4 regions of the Paenibacillus suaedae genome follow, and region 4 is predicted to be linked to each of the others. Evidence: riboswitches for the same ligand, from Rfam matches in the RefSeq annotation. Region 4 holds a riboswitch; each other region holds the start of a gene.

Region 1 (5,904 bases), on a different contig from region 4:
TCCTCCCCAGCCCCATTGCACTTTGCCGTCCGCGATTTGCTGCGAACTGGATTGAATAAAGCCGAGATTGAAAAATTTCACGCCGGTATCCTCGGAAATTCTGGCGAGGTTAGGGGCGCCGTTGTTGGAGTATCCTGGCTTGGTAACCCATGCAACCATATCAACGAATGGAGAATTGACTTGCTTCGGCCACTCGATTCCTTGGCCAACCCCAAATTCATGCCCCGGAGCTGTCGTTTCGTTAACTGTAATGATGCGTTTTTTCTCGACCGTTAATCCTTGTGAATCCGTAACGGAGTACCCCAGCTCATACTTGCCGGCTGCATTTGTATTAACTTCTCCCGTCACGGCAATACGTGATGTGAGATCTCCGTCTTCTGCGTCCGTAGCAGTTACGCCAGCCAGCTTATCAAAGTTGTCGCCGACTGTAAGCGTCAGGTCTGCTATGCCATGCAATACAGGAGGTTGATTCTTGCTTGGAGCTTCATCACCCAGAATGAGCTGTCTGTTCATCTCTGGGCTGTTATCCGACACCCGCTGAACCAGCTCCATGCTTGTAATCTTGGCATCTCCCTTAAGTTTGAATGTATAGGATCTGCCAGGTTCAATCGTTTTGGCATCATAGACCGATTTCAAATCGACGGCCGTGTAACCGTTCTCATTTGTTACGGTTCCCGCTAAATAATCGCCGGAAGTCAACGGTCCATCGGCTTGGATGTAGAGCTTCGGCAGCTTAACCGTTTTTGCTCCTCTTTCCACCGCTTTCAACACTTGATTCGATTCGGTCATAGACTCGTTATTGAAGAGGGTAATTTCATATCCCTTATTGTTGCCCCAAGCCTCGGTATACGGTTTCACATCCGCCGTAACATCCAGCTTGGTATATTGGATTTCATGTGCTGTCAACGCCTGGCTTCCGAAGAGGCCTTCTTTCGTTGTCTTTGTTAATTTATCACGCTTGGCAGGATCCGCAGTAGGGGCATCGTTGGAAGCCATCCAAGCAATGACGCCGCCCAGACCATTCTCAAGCACATATTTCGTTTTCTCTTGAATGGATCTTTCATTGTCATACGTGTAGAATACACCAGTTGTCCCATCATACAGATAGGGAGCTTTGGATGCATCATCCCAATATTCTTTGAGATTCGGGTAAGTGGCCTTCAGCTTGTCGAGGTTGCGATAAGACCAAATCCCTGTTCGGCGGCCGCCGTCCCCAACAGCGAGCGCTGCCTCGCCAACCGCGCCGCGGGATGGAGTCTGATCCGCATCCTTGGCGGATAGTGCTGCTTCGCCGAATAGCCCCGGATGATTCGGATCGGATCCTTGCGACACTTTATCCCAGCCGCGAGTATAGTAGGCCGCCCCGATCACAATCTTATTCGGCTCAGCACCTTGCTGAATCAAATAATTCACGCTCTCGTCGATGGACAGGTTGTTGCCCGTGAGCGGGTCGTTCGGGTTCGTATACAAGCCGGTATGGTGGCCGCTTACTTCATCCCATGCGCCGCGCATGTCATAAGTCATAATGTTGGCAAAGTCTACAATGTTGAACAGTCTCGGCACATCAATGCCGATATCGATCTTACTCTTCGGCGCCGGAAGCGCAACAGACAGTTCATACGCTTTACCAAGCTGGGCTCCTTGCTTATTCAATGCGTTTTTGATATCTTGCAGCAGTAAAATATAATTGTTTTTATCCTCTGGTATAGCGTATTTCGTACCTTCATCGTTCTTATTATCGACCATATCAGGCTGTCGAACTTCAGCCGGGAACTCCCAATCGACATCCACGAAGTCCATGTTCGTGTACTTGATGAATTTCATGACATTTTGGATCAGATTTGCCCGTTTGGAAGCATCGGCTGCAACGACAGCGAAGTCGCCTGATTTCGACCATCCGCCAAGAGAGATGCCGATCTTCAGATTCGGGTTTTCTGCGCGCAATTGCTGCAGGGCGATAAGGATGCCTGCATTGGCCGCTTGCCATTGAACGCCATCCTGGCCGACAGGCGCTTCTACTGCCGCATCCTTATCCGTAAAGACAAGGTTGCCTTGGGCATCAAAATCGAGAAACGCATAGTTCAGGTGGGTTAATTGATCGGCCGGTATATCTTTGGGATAAAAGTTTCCTTGTCCTCCCCAAATCGACCAATCGCCATAGTACATGACATTCCGGATTTCTTTTGTTGCATTTTTGAGCACAGGTTCCTGTGCTGCGGAAACAGTCGTTCCTGCGTAAGTCGGCGCCAACGAAGACACGAACATCATGATGGTCATTACCGTCATTGCGAACAATCTTCGGGCGCTGCGCTTTCTCCCAGTCTTCATCCGTTATTCACTTCCTATCAATAGATTTTATTAATAGGCAGCTAGGGTGGGGCATCTCGCCATGGATCATACAAAAACAACCATACGACTAATAGAGATGGGGGTCTATTAATCGGCAACTGGCTGGCATAGAATTTCTTCCTTAGCCCCTTTAGTTTTGCGTCACTAGATTTCCCTAGCTTTGCCTAGTAATACCTGCAAACATGCATACTCTTGCATAACGATACATGTTTACACCGTTAAATATACAGCAGTTTTGAGTATATTTAATGGGTCATACGGATTATTTGTGAATATATGAACATAGTTCGATATTATTATTCACTAGAAATATATCTTGTTGAAATCCGGATGGAATAAGAGGATGTATGTTAATTCCATATGGTTTGATACTGGACATCATCCTAGTAACTGCACCGATCCTTTGTTATGCTTTTTTACATATTCTACATGTCCGACAAGGTTTGGGCAGTAGGTCTTAGGGAGGAGGGGAGATATATTGTAGTGTGGATGAACGAGCCAGAGTTCGCACAATGATAACGGAATATAACTTTCCTTATCAGTAAAATTCATGCAACTATATAGTACTTGGATTGGATTAAAAAGGACTGATCCTCCTTTTCTGGGCAATTATACCTCGCCCAAAAGTTGAAGAATCAGGAACAAAACAGTGGTCTGACGATCATTTTTCGATAACGGAACCAGGATTGCTTTGACAGGTAATCCATTTTATTTTATAGTAAGTAACACACTAACTACTAAAGGAGTTGCCATGGAAGAACTTTATAAAGAACTTCAGAAGTGGGGCTTTTCACAATATGAATGTAAAGCGTACATAGGGCTTTTGAAAAATTCCCCTATAACCGGATATGAAATAAGCAAAAGGTCGGGTGTGCCTCGTTCAACGATTTATGAAGTATTGGCAAAATTAATGGATAAAGGTGCGGTGTACACAGTACCTTCTGACCCCGTAACCTATGCACCTTTACCAGCAAAAGAGTTAATCCATCGATTGCGTAATGACTTTGACAATTCTATGGATTATCTTGAAAAGAATTTATCTGCGTTAGAAAGTGAACAAGAAGTAGATGTTATTCGACGCATCAGCAGTGATGAGCGCGTTGTGGCCGAAATGATTGACATCATCGATAAAGCTAACAAAGAAATATGGTTGTCGATCTGGGAACCACAAGTCGATTCGATAAAAGGTGCTGTAGATACGCGGATAAAGGATGATATCCACGTCTTTTCTATTCTTTTTGGAGCACCTGAGATTCAGCTTGGAGCAACTACTCATCACAATTACATGGCTCCAGAAGTAGCTGAGGAACGTATGAACGGTCGCTTAACGATTGTTGCACGGGACAATGAGGAAGTATTAATTGCAAATTTCTCGCCAAATACACCTGCATGGGCGGTAAAAACGGAAGACCCGGCACTTGTGTTAATCGCGATGGAATACATCAGGCATGATATTATGTTCTCAGAATTAGTGAAAGAAGTGGGCCCAGAGAAAGCAGAAGCGCTTTGGAAAAACACTCCTAACCTATTTCATGTTGTTACTGGAAGACGGTTCAAATAAATTGAACCGTATTTTCTTTCACTTTTTAGTAGTAGTTAGTAAGTTAGCTTCTAATACTTGAAAATAAAGAGGGAATGAAATGAGTCTGTCGAACGTCCAAATAAATTCGTCTCCGAGAGATGAAGATAGCTTTATCCAAGGAGTAAAAGATTGTGTCCCCACGCTGCTGGGTTATTTAAGTATCGGATTAGCTGCAGGTGTGATCCAAAAGACTGCGGGACTTAGCATCGCTGAGATCGCTCTGATGACTATGATTCTCTATGCTGGCTCAGCTCAGTTTATTGCTGCGGGTATGATAGCAGCAAGTAGTTCGATTACTGCCATTATTATTACGATTTTCTTTGTCAATCTTCGTCATATTTTACTTAGTGCCGCACTAGCACCTTATTTCCGGCATCTTACTCCACTTCGCAACATGCTAGTAGGTTCTCTACTCACCGATGAGACATTCGGTGTCGCGATTACCGAGGCGGCCAAGAGAAAGCGAATCAGTGAGAAATGGATGCATGGTCTCAACATAACCGCTTATGTAAATTGGCTTGTAGCGAATCTAGCAGGAGCATTTTTGGCACAATGGATTTCGAATCCGGAGAAATTCGGACTAGCATTTGCCTTGCCAGCTATGTTTATTGGAATTCTCGTACTCTCTATGGTAGGGCGAAATAGAATCAAACTTGATATCGTTGTCGCCATTATTGCAGTGGTCATTGCTGTGGGAAGTTCTTTCTTTTTGTCCAGCAGTATGGGCGTTATTGTGGCTACAATTATTGCTTCAACAATAGGAATGGTGGTAGAAAAATGGAAGTAAGATGGGACATTTTTTTGATTATTCTAGGCACAGCTTTTGTAACATTTATTCCAAGGGTCGTTCCTCTGATGGTGCTTAGTCGTTTTGAATTACCAGGATGGGCAATGCGATGGTTAAATTATGTCCCCATTTCCGTTATTGCTGCTCTGATAGGTCAAGAGATATTTATCCATGACGGAAAGCTTACATCTCTTACCAACAACATTGAATTTTTTGCAGCCATACCGACTTTTTTAATTGCGATAAAAACAAGAAGTTTATTGGGAACCGTACTGGGCGGTATTATTTCCATTATCATTTTACGCTTATTGTTTTGAAACTTGATACTAGAGTTTTATCGAGGATACATGGCTATGAGTAAAAATTTTATATGCGCGCTGTAAAAAGGGTCTAGTGGATGAAATACCTACTGCCAAAAACTACACACCGAGCAAATGGTATTCCAAGAGGGAGAATATTTCAAAACAAAGGCAAGAGAACGCTACAAAATTGAGGCGAAGAACAGTGAACTCAAACATAGACATGGGTATGGTGTCGTTATCCTCGGATCTTTTTGGCATGGAGTTACAAGGCATAATGGCAATCTTCGCTCTTAACGTGAAGAGAATAGTAAAGCTACCGAAGTGAGAAGCCAGTGGTACAGGCTTGTGTATACAGTGAAAAAGACGACTATTATCCCATTAATAGAATAATAGTCGTCTTTTGTTTCGCTCTACGGCCTCGGATTGATCCAAGGTTTTTTGATTTACATTCATTTAGTTGAGAATTGTATACGCCTATCTATGTCTTGTATTGCTCGATTTATTGTTCTGATTCGATTGGGGCTACTTGTCGTTGCGAGATATCATTTGATGATAACGATAAACACTTGATTCCGACATTCCCATTATTTCAGCAACTTCATTTATTGTACCTTTAACTTCGAATACCCCGTATTCTTTTAATTTGAAAATAGCAAGTCTCTTTTGTTCAGGTGATAACTGAGCACCGGATTCTAATATATCTTTATCTATTACTCCATAAATGATATTACGAATATTATCGGTAAGTTTTTCAATAGGTTGTTCCTGGTCAGTTTCCTGTTCGATAAGATCTATAGCTGAACTTAGATTGGCCAATTTTAATATATCCTTTGCGACTTTCCTATAGACATCCGCATCAAAATTTATACATAAAAGACCTTGTA
Region 2 (5,904 bases), on a different contig from region 4:
TTCGATGCTTATGAAGCAGACCGCGTCTCCAGCCAAAATTACACGACCGTATCGAAGTCTAGCAACTCGACGTTGACGACAACCTTGAGTTCGACGGCAAGAGATACATCAGGTGAATATATCCGCAATAATGTGTCTTATACCGTATTTGTAGTATCTGTAAGCAATACGAGCTCGTATGCCAACAAGCTGTCCTCCGGCTCATCCTCGTTCACGCTTGGACAATCAGCTGGTGTTCCAGTGATTACGAAGGTTAGCCAAGTGGGCAATTATGGAGATGGACGCGATATTCAGATCAGCTTTAATCGCTCCTCCGATGAATCGCGCGTAAGCTACTACCGGATTTTTGCAGTGAAATATTCGGATGCTTATCGCTTTGATTTGACTGAAGCAAACCGGGTTTCATCTAGCAATTATTATGATGTCTCGAAGAATGGCTATAGCATTACTTCAACATTGCCATCTAATATGCGTGATGTGAATGGCTCACTAATCCGCAGAGGGGAAACGTACCGTCTGTTCGTCATGTCAGTTTCGAATAGCAACTCTGATTACAATGCATTGTCGGGCGCATCTGATTCCATCAATATTTCGAATAACTCAACGGTGTACAGTGCTTCCAATGTAAGAGTAAGCGATGTCGGAGATTATAATGACGGCCGCGATATGATGGTTACCTTCAACCGGGCCTCGGATGAATCGAATATTAGCCAGTATCGAATTATGGTTGTGAAGACGAGCAGATCGTACCGCTTTGATGTATCCGAAGCGAACAACGTATCCAGCTACAATTATACGTCGATGAACCCGAATGGCAGAGACGTTAGCCTCAAGCTGAGCTCTACTGCGAGAGACGTAGATGGGGACCTGATCCGTAACGGAACCAGCTACCAAGTATATGTGCTTTCTGTTGGACGCGGCAGTTATGTGAATTCCCTGTCCAGCTCCTCAGATACGATTACGTTGTCTAACAATTCGACGGTGTACCCTGCAACGAACGTATCGGCAAGCAGTTTGGGTGGAAACTACAATGATGGACGGAACCTGAGTGTAACATTCAACCGTGCTGCAGATGAATCGAATGTGAACCATTATCGCGTCATGGTTGTGAAGTCTTCCAATGCAAGCCGTTTTAATCTAACAGAGGCCAATCGAGTTAATAATTGGAACTCAGCTGTCGTGTATCGGAGTGGCAGTAGCTTGTCGCATGTATTCGATGCGGATGCAAGAGATGTAGATGGAGCACCGATTCGCAACGGCAACAGCTACCGGGTATTTGTTCTGACTGTGAGCTCCAATAATCAAGCAAACAATGCATTGTCTGCTCCATCCCCAGAGGTTACGCTTAAAGGCAACGCTTCGGTTGATGTTGTGACGAATGTAGAAGCGAAGATTATTGGCAAAAACGGTAATGCCAGCGACATTGAAGTAGGCTTTAATGCACCATCCAGTAATTCGTACGTAAATGAATACCGTATTATGGTCGTCCGCGCAGATCAGTCCTATGCATTCGACGCATATAGTGCGGGACAGGTGAGATCATCCAGCTACATTCGGGTTGGGAATCAGAGTGGCTATGTAAGACAATCGCTAACAAGCGGCTTGCGGGATGTTCAAGGCAACGACATTCAAAAAGGTGTTGCTTACCGGGTATTTGTGCTTACGGTAGCTGACAATAGAAGCGGCTCCTCGAATGCCTTGTCTTCGCCTTCTGGTGAATTTGCCTTGGTAGATCAATCCGTGCAGGCACCTACGAATGTGTTTTTGACAAGAGAAGGGGGGAATGACTTCAAGGCCTCCTTCTGGAAGCCAAGCAACGACAGCGGGATTGCCTATTATGCAGTGATGGCCGTTCCTTCCGGTTCAGCGGGTTCATTCGACCTGGATCAGGCAAATCGTGTGGCAGGAAGTAATTATAGATTGGTTAGAGTAACAGACGATGGTTCAACCATATTCTCGCTGTCCAATAATGATGCATATGGAAATCCAATTCGCAGCGGCGTTGCCTATAAAGTATTCGTTATGTCCGTAGCGGATGGGCGCAATGCAACAGTGAATGCACTGTCCACCGCATCCAATGAAATGACAGTTGGTGACGGATATTAATCCCCATGATGTGAAATAGAGAAGATAGATAGATGGCATTCAATAAGAGCCTCGGAATGATTTCCGAGGCTTTTTATGTATCACCAAGAGTACAAGAGAGTTGTGTAATGAGTAAGAAATGACTTCAGTGTTGTCTATTAGGTAATTGGTAGGGGAGAGGGGGGCTAAGCAGTAGTGGCTCTATAGGAAAATCGACAAATGTGTCGAGCAGTTGGAGGGAATTGCACGAATCTATGGGAGCAAGGATGGAGAGGATAGGGGTGTTTTTGTCGGAAATAGGGTGAAACAACCTTGAAAATGACTACAAAATGACAAAAAATGATTTTTCGTGTCGAAAAATTGAAAAGTGTTATGAAAAAGTATTAATCTTTTCATTCGAGCAACCGATATAAAATATGGGTCTTGAGTTGGATAGGGGATGCGACCGTCCAACATGCTGATATGTAATATGTACTTTAGACCTATTCACGCGATACATGTCACAAGAACTAGTGCGTAACATTGCTATGACATTCTTGCCTGATAATCGATCTGCAACACGCAATGGATACATCAAGAAGAACAACATCAGGATTGAAAGGCAAACTCTTCGAAAGATGAGGACGCAAAGCCGCGGGCCTAACATCTTCACGGATTACGGCGGCCGGGTTGCCATTAATGTTGCGGTAACTACACAACGGTTATTCGGTGACAAGGCTATGCAGAATGGCCTTTTTTTTGCGCACAGAAGCTGGGGTAAATGATGGAAATTGTGTTGCTAAAATGGGACGAGTGTACTTCCTACGAAGACATAGATTCATTGATGGATCGATTTATCCCGTTCGTTACACCTGAAAAATACAAAAGGTTAGATAGACTTCGGAACCGTGAAGATTTTTATTGCACGGTTGCGGCTGACATATTGGCCCGCATGCTGCTATGTCGAACCTTGAAATGTTCGAATAACGAACTTGTTATTCACACTCATCCCTTCGGCAAGCCATATGTGGAGGGTGATCCAGTATTTTTCAACATCTCTCACGCCGGTGCGTTCATAGCAGTGGCATTGGATGAAGCGCCAATCGGGATTGATATTGAGCAAGCAGGAGAATGGAACATGGACGTGGCTAGGCTGATATGCTCGCCGCGTGAGTTGGAATTGCTTGCAAATACGAACGACAGTCGTGCGCGTCAGGAATTGTTTTTTTACATATGGACGGCTAAGGAAAGTGTTCTGAAGGCATTAGGAACGGGTCTCAGCCTGCCTCCCAGCACATTCGAGATTGTGCAGGAGACAGCTGTACCTATACAACATAATCAATTATGGAATGTTGATCATAATTATGTAAAGCAATATGTCGTTCCTGTAACAGGCTATAGTATGACTGTGTGCGCACAGCATATGGAATTTGCCAAGCAAATAGAGTACATCACATGGGAGCAGTTGACTCATAGGTTTACGAAATGGGTTGGATCGTACAAAGGAGAGGACGAGAATTGGCTTTCATGGAATTAACAGTAGAACGATTGGCAGGCTATGACGTACATTCTATCGAGCTGCCTGAAGAGACAATGCGTCTTCTGAAGAAGCATTCGGCCGAGCATTCGGTCAAGTTGGAATCCGTCATGTTCAGTGCGTGGGCAACGCTGTTGTCCCGGTTCTACAACTCGCAGCAAGTAACTCTTCATGCCGTTCAAGCGGGACACGGCAATGCAAACCATACCGTAGTCAGTCAGGATGACGTAACCTTGCAAGGAATTATGAATATTCATAACAGCTTGTCGGCTTGCGCAGAAGGACGTAACCTGACTTGCTCTGAAATAGCTTCTGACAGTGATGTGGCAACGTATTGCTGGTACGGAGAAGATGTTCGGCCCGTGCTTCCAGAGGGAGAGCAGGTATGTGACCTGCACGGCTGCATTCAGCATGCTGCTGGAACGGGCGCATTACCGATGTTCACAATGTATTACAAGGAAAATCAGTTCCAGTTATCGACAGTAGACAAGCTGGGTGAGTACTTCTTGCAGCTGCTGGATGAAGCTGTGAAGCATCCTCAGAAGCGTATTGGCGAGCTGGAAATGCTGACAGAGCAGGACAAGCGCCAGTTAATTGAGGGGATGAATCAGACGCGAGCTGAATATCCTCATACATTCACGGTTCAGGCGCTGTTCGAGGAACAGGCTCAGCTGCATCCGGATCGAGTAGCTGTTATCGAAGATGATCGCGAGTTGACCTATTGCGAGTTGAATGCTCGTGCGAATCAATTGGCGCGCAGGCTGCGGAAGCTTGGCATCAATCGGGAACAGTCTGTTGGTATTATGGCAGAGCGAAGTGCAGAGATGGTTGTCGGTATCTTAGCGATTCTCAAGGCGGGAGGAGCTTATGTTCCACTTGATCCTGATCACCCTCAGGATCGCATTCAATATGTCCTGGAAGACAGTCGTACGAAGCTGGTACTGACTAGCAGATCGTCAGATATAGATTTGCCGAATACCATCGAGCAGGTTCATATGGACGACCCGAGCCTTGCTGATGAATCTAGCGATAATCTGGTATCTGTGAATCAGCCAGAAGATCTTATATATATCATTTACACGTCCGGTTCGACAGGAAGACCTAAGGGCGTCATGGTTACTCATCGCAATGTCATTCGCCTAGTAAAGCGCACGAATTATGTGAAGTTTGGCGAAGGCGACCGTATTTTGCAGACGGGATCGCTTGTCTTCGATGCCTCAACCTTTGAAATCTGGGGCTCCTTGTTGAATGGCTTAGGGCTCGTGCTCATCGATAAGACGACGATACTGGACGCTGAGCAGCTGGAGCAAGCGCTCATCCGCCATCAGGTAACGATTATGTTCTTGACGACGGCGCTGTTCATTCAATTGGTTGATCGCAATCCGCGCATATTTGCGCCGCTTCGCCAATTGCTCGTCGGTGGAGAGCTGATGTCGCCAAAGCACTTCTATCGAGCGGCTAAGGACTGTGCACCGATTGAGATTTCGAATATTTATGGTCCTACTGAAAATACAACCTTCTCTACTTCTTATCTGATGAAGGAAGAGGGAGACGGGACAATTCCTATCGGTACGCCAATTACGAACTCAACTGCTTATGTTGTAAATGATTACGGCATGCTGCAGCCGATTGGCGCTGTAGGAGAGCTGTGGGTCGGCGGTGAAGGCGTAGCACGCGGCTACTTGAATAAGGATGAGATGACGCGTGAGAAGTTCGCGGATAGTCCATTCGTAGCTGGCGAACGAATCTATAAAACAGGTGACCTTGTGCGCATGCTGCCAGATGGCAACTTGGAATTCGTCGGACGCAAAGATCATCAAGTGAAGATTCGCGGCTATCGCATGGAGCTCGGTGAGATTGAAGCGCAGATTCATACGCACGAGCAAGTAACGGAAGCGCTGGTTGCAGCTTTTGAAGAGTCGCCTGGCCAGAAGGCCCTTTGTGCTTATATAGTAGCGGAAGAAGGCATGACATCGCGTACAATGCGCGAGTACTTGTCTTCGCATTTGCCTGAGTTCATGGTGCCGGCATACTTCATGTTCTTGGAGCGCATGCCGCTTACGATCAACGGCAAGATTGATCGGGCCAAGCTGCCTCAGCCGGAGAAGCAGGAGCGCATATCTACCGAATATCAAGCTCCAGTAACGGATACGGAGAAAAAGCTTGCGGCGATTTGGGAGGAACTGCTTGGCATCTCTCCAATTGGCACAGCGGATCACTTCTTCGAGATTGGCGGGCATTCGTTGAAGCTGGCACAGCTGCAAGCACGCATCGCAGCTGACTTCCATATCTCGTTGTCCTTC
Region 3 (5,904 bases), on a different contig from region 4:
AGAAGCAAGAGCAAAATACGGAAATAAAACTGAAAAGCGACATGACTAAAGAGCCTTTCAATCTGTATCAAGAAATGACAATGAACGTAGCGGGTCAAGGTGAGCAAAAAGTCGTTCAGTATATTTCGAAGGACGGCATTTATTCACAAGTGAACGGGCAATGGACGAAGATGCCGGATGACATGAAGGCACAAATTCTTGAAGGTGCGGAGAAAGGGGCAAGCCCAGAGCAGTCCCTGGAACGCTTCAAATCGATAGCGAAAGATTCGAAGGTATCCGAAGAAGGTACTAACTATATCTTGACGGCGGACTTGTCCGGTGACGGGATGAAGGAACTGGCGAAGTCGTTGATGACCCAATCTGGTTCTAACAGTAATCCTCAAATGGAAGCAATGATTGAGCAAATGAAGATTAAAAGCATTAAGATGAAGTTTGGTGTCAACAAGGAGTCATACCAACCAACAATATCCGATGTCGACATGTCTATGGAAGTAGAAGAGCAAGGTCAGAAAGTTGAACTCAATATGGTTATGACAAGCACATTCTCGAAGCATAACGAGGTTGGCGAAATCAAGGTGCCACAAGAAGTATTGGACAGCGCTAAGTAATCGCAATGTATAGACTAGACCGTCGAATCTACGGATTTGGCGGTTTTTTTATGGCATTAATAGTTCTATTCTACTAATTTCTGTTTCGGAATAGGGCTACGTTCACTTTGTCTGTCTATCGATATTGGTTACTATGAGGGAGCATACTAATTTTGGGAGGCAGACGGTTTTGAAGAAGTGGACGGCAGCACTCGTAGCGATCATGGTAGTACTAGGCATTACAGCATGCGGCAACTCAACACCTACGGCAGGAGAATTGATTCAAAAGGCTACGGATGCGGATAAAACATTGAAGAGCTATTCAATGGATGTCCATGTTGAGCAAGTGAATGGGATTCAAGGCGACAGCAGCAAAGAAGAAAAATCGGATATTACAATCAAAACTGACTTTACAAAGGAACCGCTTGGTTTCTATCAAGATACGTCAATTGTGTCAGACCAAACGAACCAAACGATTAAACAATACTTCACCAAAGAAGGAGCATACTCTCAGGTCAATGGCGAATGGGCGAAAGTTCCGGATGAGTTGAAGAGCCAGTGGGAAACGAACATTAAGAGCCAAATGAGCTTGACGCAAAATCTCGATAAATTTAAGCCGTTAGAGAAAGATTCGAAGATTACCGTGGAAGGTAACGAATACATCATGACTACGGATATGTCTGGCGATAAAGGCAAGGAGTTGGCGAAGACGCTGTTGTCCGAGTCATCTGGTGAAGAAGCTGCGGAAGCGCTTGGCAAGATGAATGTTAAGACGCTTACCATGACATATGGCGTGAATAAGGAAACCTACTTCCCAACAAAAAGCGGCTTTACACTTGTGCTCGAAGGGGAAGAGAACGGACAGAAGATTTCGATCAGCATGAAGGTGACGAGCACAATTACGAAGCATAACGAATTGGCCGAAATTAAAGTGCCGAAGGATGTTATCGACAACGCTCAATAGGATACGATTTCGATTGTCTATGAAGAAAGAAAATAAAGTTATAGACTGAGAAAAAATAGTTCCGACGGCATTACTGTTATCACGCGGTACACCCCATAAAAGGAAAAAAAAGCAGAGATCCTATGTGTTAATCTAGGATCTCTGCTTTTTGTGTCATGATGAATATCTTATTGCTCGTGTATCACGCGGTACAAAACGAGTGCCGCCTGCGCTCGAGTGAGCGTTCCCGCCGGATCAAGTTTGTTATCGGTGGTTCCTTTGATAAGTCCTTTGCTCACTGCGTACACAACGGCTGTCTTTGCATCCTGTGAGATGAGTGCTTCATCCTTAAATCCAAGCGAAGCGCTTGAATGGGACAGATCAATTTTCAATGCCCGCGTAAGCATCACGACCATTTTTTCGCGAGTAATCGGTTTACGTGCCCCAGGCTCTGCAATCCGCTGTTCCCAAGTATTTCCGTTATTCGTCAAGCGATCAAGCAAGGTGGCGAACTCCGCTTGGGTAATAACGTCGTTCGGCTTGAATGTGTGTATGCTGTCTTTGCCGCACAACAGTCCGTGAGCTGCAATGACTTCAATTTCATCCTTTGCCCAATGTGCAGTAAGATCATTGAAGGATCTTGCATGCTCTGCAATCGTGTAGGTGCCGAACTGCGTGACCTGGAAGGAAATATGCTTCTTATCAGCTGCCTTCATTCCGGCCAGTTTATAGCTCCAAGCATTTGTTGTTACGCCTTGAGCTTCTGCGTACACGCCTGCCTTACGAATATCCTTTGTAGCTTCCATCAGCTTCAAGGAGATTTCCAACAGGATATTCTTTGCTTCTTGCGGCCCACGGATCGTGATCATCGGAGACGTAAAGGTCGTCTCGCCATGATGCTTGCTAAAACCTTTGTCCTTATGCTCTGCAAGAGACACCACAAGCTCGAGTCCGCTCGTTCCGATGAGTTCCGCAATAGACTTATTCGGAATGGTAATATCGAATTCGGCTGTAGACAGAAGCAAATCCTTGCCTGATTCCTGCAGCAGTTTGGCGGCCGATTTGTCAAGCGTGAAGGAGACTTCATTGTAATCCTTCATGCTTACATCGCTAATATCGGGTTGAACCTGCTTGGCATTTTTGTCCTGCAGCTGTTTTTTCACGGTATTCGCATTTATCTTAAACTCCGCATTCACTGCATGCTCCTTCATCGTCTCTGCCAGTAATCCTGCCTTCATCGTCTTACCGGCTGGAATTGTTCCCACAGAAGTCGAAGGTGTAGAACTAGTAGAACCTCTAGAGCCTTCAGATGAGGAAGACGAAATAGGCAACTCTGGCTTCGGATTCGGATTTGGAACAGACGGCTTGATGACATCAACGGTAGACGAGTGAATGTAACCGATTCGGATCCGTTCATTGTTTGCGTTGAACAGATTCGCATTTACAAGATTGAAGGTATATTTCCCTTCTTGGTCGCTCAAGAAAGCGATGGTTGCTATGTCGCCGTCTCCTTCATAAGCGCCTCCGTTGAGATTGACGGAGTAATCCAATTGCTTCTGGCCATTAGGTAAATCGGTTATGTTCTTTGTCGTGATAAGCGGGACATCCGGATAGTTCAACTTTTGATAGGTAGCCATCGTAACGCTTGGCTTAATATCTAAGAGAGTCAAGCGGCTGTCATAAGTAAGACTGAATGAAGCTGAATATACTGCTTTCGACACAGAATATTCGACCTTTACATCGAATGGATCTCCTGTCAGAACCTTAGATTTGCTGAGGCTAGGAGATACAACATCAGGATCGGGCTTTTTATCGTCGACGGAATTCTGCGTGACGAAGTTCTGTGTGTAATATACATTTGAATTCCCCCCGAAGTACACACCCACCCCTAGATGAGAAAAGTCTCCCAAAATATTCGAACGATGTCCTTTCGAGTTCATCCAGTTCTCGTGAACGAAGATGGCACTCGACTGTCCAGCAGCAATGTTTTCCCCTGCCTTTTGGTATACGATTCCGTCCGCCTTCAGCCGATCGAACGGGGATTTGCCGTCCGGATTGTTATGATCGAAGAAGCTTCTCAGCCCCATATCGTCGCTATGCTTGCGAGCAGTTCCCGCAGCCTTTTCATTCCACTTCAATGGCTTCATGCCCTCGCGGACACGCACAGCATTAGCCAAATCGAGGATTTGTTGCTCAAAGCTTGTCTGCAATCGCTTGCTAGGCGTGCCAAAGTACCCCTTGAACGCCAGTTCCACATCCTGGGCAATAAATTGGACAGCCGTCACCGTATTCCCTTGATGGAGATCATAGAACACGGTTGCATACATACCGCCGACCTTGTACAGGCTATATTGTCCGCTGTTGTCCATATTGTAAATCGTATTGCCTTTCCTAATTTGACTGAGGGAAGATCCGAAGGCTGCCTCTACCTCCTGCTTGGTTGAACCGAATCCAATACTGCCATAAGAATCATTCGCATTCGTATAGAGTGCAACGACCTTGTGGTCCTGAACACCAACTTGTAAGTAATGTTTATAATCCTGATTGTAAATATACCACTCGAAGCCATATTCACTTAGATCCTTGCGAACCGGCAGTCCGATTTTTTGGAATAGTTGATCCTCGCTCATTCCTATGGTGATGCCTTGCAGTTGGTCTGCCCCTGCCTGCGGAGCATTGTTCGTTTTCGTGACAGTAATCATACTACCGACCAGCTTATCCGCTGCATAAAGGGTCGGCTGATAGATAAGCATCCCGGCTAACAGCGCAGCGCTAGCTGTAATCGTCATACGCCGCATTCTTCCTGCTTTAATGTGTTTATGCTGTTCTTGGTACATTGCGTTGTTGGTTGCTGTACAACATGGCCGCATCATTTCATCTCCTATTCTTTTACATTCTGCGATCAAATGAGATGAACACCGGGGACGCTTTACAATAGCACAAAAAAAGCGCCACCCTAATGGCAGCGCAATAAAAAAAGACGCACGTAATGTCGCAATTAGGGCAACCCGGCTGTCATCGCATTGTGAAATACATTAGACCCGTGGCTTTGCGTCCCCTGCTTTCGCTAGGGTTTGCCATTATCCAAATGTTACAGATTAAATGTCTATAGTAACATGTAAATGAACAGCTTGTATACAACTGTGCCTATAGGTACGCAAAATTCATCAAGTACCAGGTCTATCAACCCAGTACGATATTTATGTTCGTCATGCACCTCTTCAATGAAGCTGCCCCATTTTTAAAAAAGGATCATGAAAGTACCATTAAGACTTCGCTCGAATTTTAGTTAAAATCACATTGGCCGCTTCTACTGCACCACCAGCATTCTGAAAAGTTTCTGACAGTTTTAGCGCATTTTCCTGATATGTCCGATTCGTCAACACCTCAGATACCGCTGCTGCCAAATATTTTGGCTTCTTTCCTTTCAACTGTAAACCTGCACCCAGTTGAGCAACCCGATCAGCCACTAATCCTTGTTCGCTATGTTGCGGAAATAAAACCATTGGAACTCCAAAATAAAGGCTTTCATTCACACTATTCATACCGCAATGGGTAATAAATACATCGGCTGTTTGCAATACCGATATTTGATCCACGACGTTATTCACTGTAAAATTTCTTGGTATGTTGCCAAGAGAAGCAATCTCCGTTTTTTCACCAACTGACATCACAACATCATAGTCCGTATCTGCAAATGCCTGAATAACTTTTTGGTAAAAATCTTGATTTTGATTCAGTATAGTCCCAAGTGAAATGTAGATTCGTTTTCTATCTTTTTTATTAATCTGTATCGACGGAGACTGTCTGATGGATGGTCCGACAAAAGCATATCGCTCAGAAAACGTATCCGCCATCGGCTGGAATTCTTTCGAGGTATAGACAATGGTGTCTGTTTCATTATTATTTTGAACAATCGATATAAAATTCTCAATTTCATATCCATGATTCTTTAACAACTGAATTTTTCTGTTCATTCGGGGCAAACCCACGATCATTCTCCATAAATCGATAAAACCACGCTTCATCAGTTTCGCAGTGTACTGATTAAAAGCAAAGGTAGTAGTCGAACAAACATATGGAATTTCTAGTTTTTTAGCAAATAATTTTCCCCAAAAGCATATAGAGTCAGATACAATACAATCCGGCTGAATTTCCCTTAATTCCTGACATACCTTCTCATCCAAAGCAATGGTCGTATCGGCAACCATCTCAATTAATGCTGTAAAATCTTTGCCAACCTTGCGATCCAATTCCTTTTGTGAAAGCTGGGGCAAGAACTCATCACAAGCAATGAATGCAGCGCCAGCACCTTCTATTTTTTCCTGAAATTCTAGAAAGGAATAGTACCAAACTTGATGGCCTCTATTGACT
Region 4 (5,904 bases):
AGGCCTATAAATAGGACGACAAAAATAAGTTGCAGCGGATGATCAATAAATCGTTGTATATCGTGACCAATATAGGATACGGAGAATACCATGAGCGCCTTGCCAAAGAGAATCGCAATGAAGAAGGAGCGGATTCGCATGCGCGCAACAGCCGCGACCATATTAATAAGAACGAAGGGACCTACTGGGAAAATACTAAGCAAGAAGACATAACTGAATGCATTATGACGCACCCACAGCATGCTCTTCTTCACCTTCGGCTTCTCAGCCCAGCGAGCGAGCAACGGGTGGCCTGCTGCCTTGCGCACAATGAGGAACGTCAGCATGCAGCCGCTCACGATTCCAATCCATGAATAGAGAAATCCGAGCCACAACCCATATACTGCAGCATTCACACCTACAATAACGAGGGTAGGCAGCGGCGGGATAAAGGACTTCATGAACGTCAGTAATATGCCCGGCAGCGGCCCGAAGGAACGGAATTGCTCCAACAACGCCTTCAAATGCTCTTCGGTAAAATAAGAAGTTATCTCGGATAGTTCCATGTTGTACGTATCCACCAGCCTCTATATTTATCTGTCCGAAATGGCTCAATATGATTGCCATTGTCATACGAGAGGAAGCCGCCATAAGCTCGCTTCGAACAATAGCATAACATACTTCATCCCCGCTATACTGCCTCTACAACAAAAAAGATCGACAAATAAATGGCGTGGCTGCGAATATAACAAAAGCGAAGCAGAAACACAAAGAGCCGCCCCTGAGGACGGCTCTTTGCTATTCATACGGCATCCCTGCCGCATAAAATTAATAAATGCCCCAAACCTTAGGTCTGGGGCATTGTAATTTCGTGTCTTACAGCTTTACAACGTTCTCAGCTTGTGGTCCACGGTTGCCTTCAACTACGTTGAACTCAACGCGTTGGCCTTCGTCCAACGTTTTGAAGCCGTCGCCAGTGATTGCGGAGAAGTGTACGAATACATCGTTGCCGCCTTCAACTTCGATGAAACCGAAACCTTTTTCTGCGTTGAACCATTTAACTGTACCTGTTTGCATGAACAAATACCTCCTAAAATTTACATGACCTCTTATTTACATAAATAAATAAAATTCACATATTGGACAAGGTTATTCTAGCTTCAAAATAACCCTCTGCAATATGTGAATCAGGTCAAATTTGAATATAGTCATCTTACCACATGGTTACCCAAATAGCAATTCCTGTTTTTTAATTTGTTTTAATTTCCCGTTGTCCAAGTCTTCTCAGGCTCAGACAACGTCAGCGTATTCAACTAATTAACCACATCTACGTGCTCAACCTTCTTTATTGTCATGTACATTAAGAATGCACCGATCAGTGCCAAGATGATCGGAACGATAATGATTGAATTCAGCGAGACTCCCCCATTATTCGAGCACACGATGGAAACAATGAGCAAGGAAGACATGATCGTCGTCGGTGTCGAATTTTTTTTCATGCCGAAATACAGCGGAATGAGGCTCATAATGCTTGCAGCAATTGCATTCATGATCAACTTCAATGCCCCTCCCCCAATTATCGACAAAGTCAGGGGCTCTTGTATAATGGGTACAAATGCATTTGCTGTCAACAAGATCGCGTTGAGCACAATTTCAGACACAATAATATTGCTAAATGTGAAGATGGCGATAATGGCCAACTTGCTGAGGAGGATCTTTTTCCGACTTATTGGATACATAAATAGGATGTTTATTGTCTTTGATTTATATTCATCAATAATGAACCGAGATATCAATACTGCTGCAAAGACGATAAAGATCATTCGTACAAATGAATCCACACCCACAAAAAGGGCAGTGTAATCCGCGAAAACAACTTCTTCCATCATGTTAGGACTGTATAACATTAAGAATAAAATGGCGATCGCGACAACATTTGCAATAATCGCGTTTCGAATATACCCTCCTATGTGATGCTTCCGAAGCTCCAAAGCTATCAAATTACGCAACATGATCGCCTCCATCCAACAAAGATAAGAAGTATTCCTCTAAAGAGCTGTTTTTCTTATGGATCGATTCTATTAAAATATCGTTCATGACCAGTTCCTTCGTCAGCACTCCCTGCTGGATATTCGGATCATATACTCGAATTATGCGCTCGTCCATGACTCGTAGATTGTGTATGCCTAGTTTATCTTCGAGCAGGAACGCAGCTCGCGTGCAATCATTCGTCACAATCTCAATATATTCGCTATTTTTCATACGAACCTCATCCATAGACACTTCTGCAATTAATCGACCCTTATTAATGACACCAATCGTATCTGCAACAAGCTCAATTTCACCCAGCAGATGACTTGATATCAATATCGTTGTACCATATTGTTTGCTCAGCATGAGAAGCAAATCGCGTATCTCCTTAATCCCTATCGGATCCAGCCCATTAATAGGTTCATCCAACAGAAGCAGCTCCGGCTTCGTTGCGATCGCTCTGGCGATCCCTAGCCGCTGTTTCATTCCAAGCGAGAAATCCTTAACTGCTTTATTACCCACATGGTTGAGCTTCACCAGCTCCAATGCTTCATCTATGGCCTTCATGTTGTGATACCCCATGTACTCGCAGTGCAGCTCCATATTCTCTCGTGCCGACAGCTTGTCATAAAATACAGGATATTCGATAATTGTCCCCATCCGAGCCAGCAGATGATACGACTTAGGGGCTAGCGCTTCCCCGAATACTTCAATTTGGCCCATCGAAGGCTTAATTAAGTTCGTAATCATTTTCATAATTGTTGTCTTACCGGCCCCATTCGGACCCAAAAATCCATATATCTCTCCTTGACGGATGTTCATATTCACATTCGAGACAACCTCTTTGTCTAGGAACGTCTTCGTCAAATGATGTGTACGTAATAAATACGTCATGCCAGTATCTCCTCCCGCTCAATGCGTGCTTCCCGGTGACTTTATTGTATGAGGCATTCCTCTCTAATTCCTTACTCAATCCTTACAAAAATCTTAAGCTCTATTTGCTCTTCATTCAGTCTCACTCGACACACCTTGGTATTCCTGAAGCCGATTGCTAGATTATCTGCTCTACTCATTATCGTACGGGCATTGGAGCGTTTCAATCCGTTATTTCCTTCTGATAGCGATGAATAGTTATTAAGTTGGAGGCATATAGATGGATTATCAGGTATGAATCAACTCTAGTAGGTTAATACTTGTAGTATGTATACAAACTAGTATTTTCTTATCATTGACAAATTGTTCCTCGTAACCTATATTGAGCTTGATAGTTCCCTATGCCTATGATTACAGTCATCTTCGCTTGGATAAGAGGTGTTATGATTGATCAATCACATAGGGCACACTAATCGAAAGATTAGGCCGCAAAGCTTCGGAGTCTAACGGTCCTACGACCTATGATAGTCCGGCTGCAACTAACAATTCTGTTACTTGCAGCTGGACTTTTTTTATTTATGTGAAGTTCTGGCGGAATTAACTGTCCGTTGAGCTATATAAATAAGAATGAGGAGGCATGGACTCACTTCGGTAGGGGAGGAATAAAATGAAAAAATGAGGTGGCGAATTGAATGAAACGTAGAGTAAAGTTGGCCGTAACATGGCTGTGCGTATTTGCCGTGTTCTTCGGGTTTATTCCTCACACACTGCAAAGTGCAGATGCAGCCGCACGAGATCCAATTTGGCCAGAGCCAGGTGCTGTGAAATTAAGCAAGACAGCGAAGCCTACCGGGACGCCAGGAGAGTGGCAGATTACTCTGACCGCCGAAGGAAAGAACGTTGAAGCCGGTGATACCGATGTCGTACTTGTCTTAGACAAGTCAGACAGTATGAAAAACTACAAACGGTTAGACAATGCCAAAAAAGCAGCGGATAAATTTGTAAACACACTGCTTTTGTCCAACGTCAAAACAAGAATTGCTCTTGTCACGTTTAGCACCAGCGCAGAGGACACATCATCCGGATTTCTTGGCCAGAATGACAAACAAAAGCTCCTGAACAATATTAAGGGTATCTCGGCTTCCGGAGGGACAAACATACAAGGCGCTCTCAACACAGCACATCAGTTACTAACTACAAAGAGTTCAGCTAAAAATAAATTTATTGTGCTGCTTAGCGACGGTGCGCCAACGTTCAGTTCTCCTGCAAAAAAGGCCGCTCCTTATTCATGGCCCGACAACAAGTATAACTTTGTACTTTCCAACTTTGACTACACCAAGACTATCGGTTCTGGCAACAGCTATGAATTATCCTCTGGCTTGTTCGGAGATCGATACAAGATAGATAACTATACGGTTAAGGACAATGGAATTCCTACGATATCTCAAGCCAAAACATCCAAGGATGCAGGAATCACCATTTATTCGATCGGGCTCGAGGTCGGCAGTGATGCTAACGCTGTATATGTATTAAAGAACAGCGCTTCAGCAAACAACTATTACCCGTCTGACAGCGCAGAGCTGGAGAAGGTCTTCTCTGAACTGGCAGGGAAAATTTCTTACGCGGCTGAAAATGCTATAGTCAAGGATCCGATGGGTGAAATGTTTAACCTTATTTTCAAAGGTAATGCACCTGTTGAAAAGCAAGACTATACAGCATCTCAAGGCACGGTGAAATGGGATGCAACTTCAGAAACGTTTGTATGGGACGTTGGCAACATCGTAGAGGGAAGTCCAGCAACCCTGACATATACCATCAAAATGGACTCTTCCAAAAATCCAAGTGCCGATGTCAATTACCCGACAAACGGACGAACTACCATGGAATACACAGATGTGAATAGACAGCGTACAACAAAAGATTTTGAAGTGCCGCAAGTCAGCTTCGGCAAAGGCTCCATTCTTGTGAAAGGCTACAGGGTAAATGATCAAGGCGAGCCTATTAACGCAGACGGCAAGGTTGTCGAACGTGTGGATCTTGCAGAGCAGTTGTACAGTGGGTCTTTCACCATCAACGGCAAGGATGCGCTGGACATAGGGCCGAAATATAAGGTTCCTGCTCCGAAGCTTGATAACTATGTATTGAAAAAGGGTACTGACCCTACTGAAGAAACGTTAACGATTCAGGAGCCTAATAAAACCATTTGGTTCGGATATGCGCTAGCTCCACAAAAGTTAACGATTAAGTATGTAGATAAGGACTCTGGCACATCCATTGCTGACGACGATACTTCGCTCTCCGGTACCAACGGACAGACAATTACGTTGAAGGCGCTCGACATCCCAGGATATACGCCTGAGAACGCCGAAGTTCAATACACATTTAAGGCCAAGGACAACGAGTATACCTTCTTCTACAAGAAGACAGCACTCCCTATTACCATCAAGTTCGTCGATAAGGATACCGGCAAGTCCATCGCTAACGATGACACTTCTCGCTCAGGTAAGATTGGCGAGCCTGTTACGTTGAAAGCTATCGACATCCCAGGCTACACGCCTGAGAAGGAAGAAGTAACCTATACTGTCAAAGCTGCGGATAATGTGGTTACCTTCTTCTACAAAAAGGCGGATCTCCCTATCACTATCAAGTTCGTTGATAAGGATACCGGCAAGTCCATCGCTAACGATGACACTTCTCGCTCTGGTAAAATTGGCGAGTCCATTACGTTGAAAGCTATCGACATTCCGGGTTACATGCCTGAGAAGACGGAAATAACCTATACCATCAAAGCTGCGGACAACGTGGTTACCTTCTTCTACAAAAAGGCGGATCTCCCTATTACTATCAAGTTCGTCGATAAGGATACCGGCAAATCCATCGCTAACGATGACACTTCTCATTCAGGTAAAATTGGCGAGTCTGTTACGTTGAAAGCTATCGACATCCCGGGATACACGCCTGAGAAGGTGGAAGTAACCTATACTGTAAAAGCTGCGGATAATGTGGTTACCTTCTTCTACA

The links. Region 4 has a riboswitch for cyclic di-GMP ahead of RQP50_RS17760 (MucBP domain-containing protein). Riboswitches for the same ligand answer to the same signal wherever they lie in the genome.
Region 1: another riboswitch for cyclic di-GMP. It lies ahead of RQP50_RS09275 (glycosyl hydrolase family 18 protein); the one in region 4 lies ahead of RQP50_RS17760 (MucBP domain-containing protein).
Region 2: another riboswitch for cyclic di-GMP. It lies ahead of RQP50_RS00425 (4'-phosphopantetheinyl transferase family protein); the one in region 4 lies ahead of RQP50_RS17760 (MucBP domain-containing protein).
Region 3: another riboswitch for cyclic di-GMP. It lies ahead of RQP50_RS24390 (CAP-associated domain-containing protein); the one in region 4 lies ahead of RQP50_RS17760 (MucBP domain-containing protein).

The regions. Positions count from the first base shown of each region.
Region 1 is NZ_JAVYAA010000002.1:348,800-354,703, reverse strand. It holds gene RQP50_RS09275 (glycosyl hydrolase family 18 protein) at 1-2,328, opposite strand, end outside; cyclic di-GMP riboswitch class I at 2,440-2,524, opposite strand; gene RQP50_RS09270 (TrmB family transcriptional regulator) at 3,101-3,910, shown strand; gene RQP50_RS09265 (AzlC family ABC transporter permease) at 3,990-4,718, shown strand; gene RQP50_RS09260 (AzlD domain-containing protein) at 4,709-5,035, shown strand; partial or broken gene RQP50_RS09255 (IS5/IS1182 family transposase) at 5,141-5,345, shown strand; gene RQP50_RS09250 (helix-turn-helix transcriptional regulator) at 5,543-5,904, opposite strand, start outside.
Region 2 is NZ_JAVYAA010000001.1:86,145-92,048, forward strand. It holds gene RQP50_RS00420 (copper amine oxidase N-terminal domain-containing protein) at 1-2,106, shown strand, start outside; cyclic di-GMP riboswitch class I at 2,676-2,762, shown strand; gene RQP50_RS00425 (4'-phosphopantetheinyl transferase family protein) at 2,846-3,601, shown strand; gene RQP50_RS00430 (amino acid adenylation domain-containing protein) at 3,583-5,904, shown strand, end outside.
Region 3 is NZ_JAVYAA010000007.1:273,452-279,355, forward strand. It holds gene RQP50_RS24380 (DUF6612 family protein) at 1-608, shown strand, start outside; gene RQP50_RS24385 (DUF6612 family protein) at 778-1,551, shown strand; gene RQP50_RS24390 (CAP-associated domain-containing protein) at 1,719-4,319, opposite strand; cyclic di-GMP riboswitch class I at 4,530-4,619, opposite strand; gene RQP50_RS24395 (macrolide family glycosyltransferase) at 4,797-5,904, opposite strand, start outside.
Region 4 is NZ_JAVYAA010000004.1:163,773-169,676, reverse strand. It holds gene RQP50_RS17780 (TVP38/TMEM64 family protein) at 1-545, opposite strand, end outside; gene RQP50_RS17775 (cold-shock protein) at 856-1,056, opposite strand; gene RQP50_RS17770 (ABC transporter permease) at 1,293-1,991, opposite strand; gene RQP50_RS17765 (ABC transporter ATP-binding protein) at 1,981-2,904, opposite strand; cyclic di-GMP riboswitch class I at 3,337-3,424, shown strand; gene RQP50_RS17760 (MucBP domain-containing protein) at 3,576-5,904, shown strand, end outside.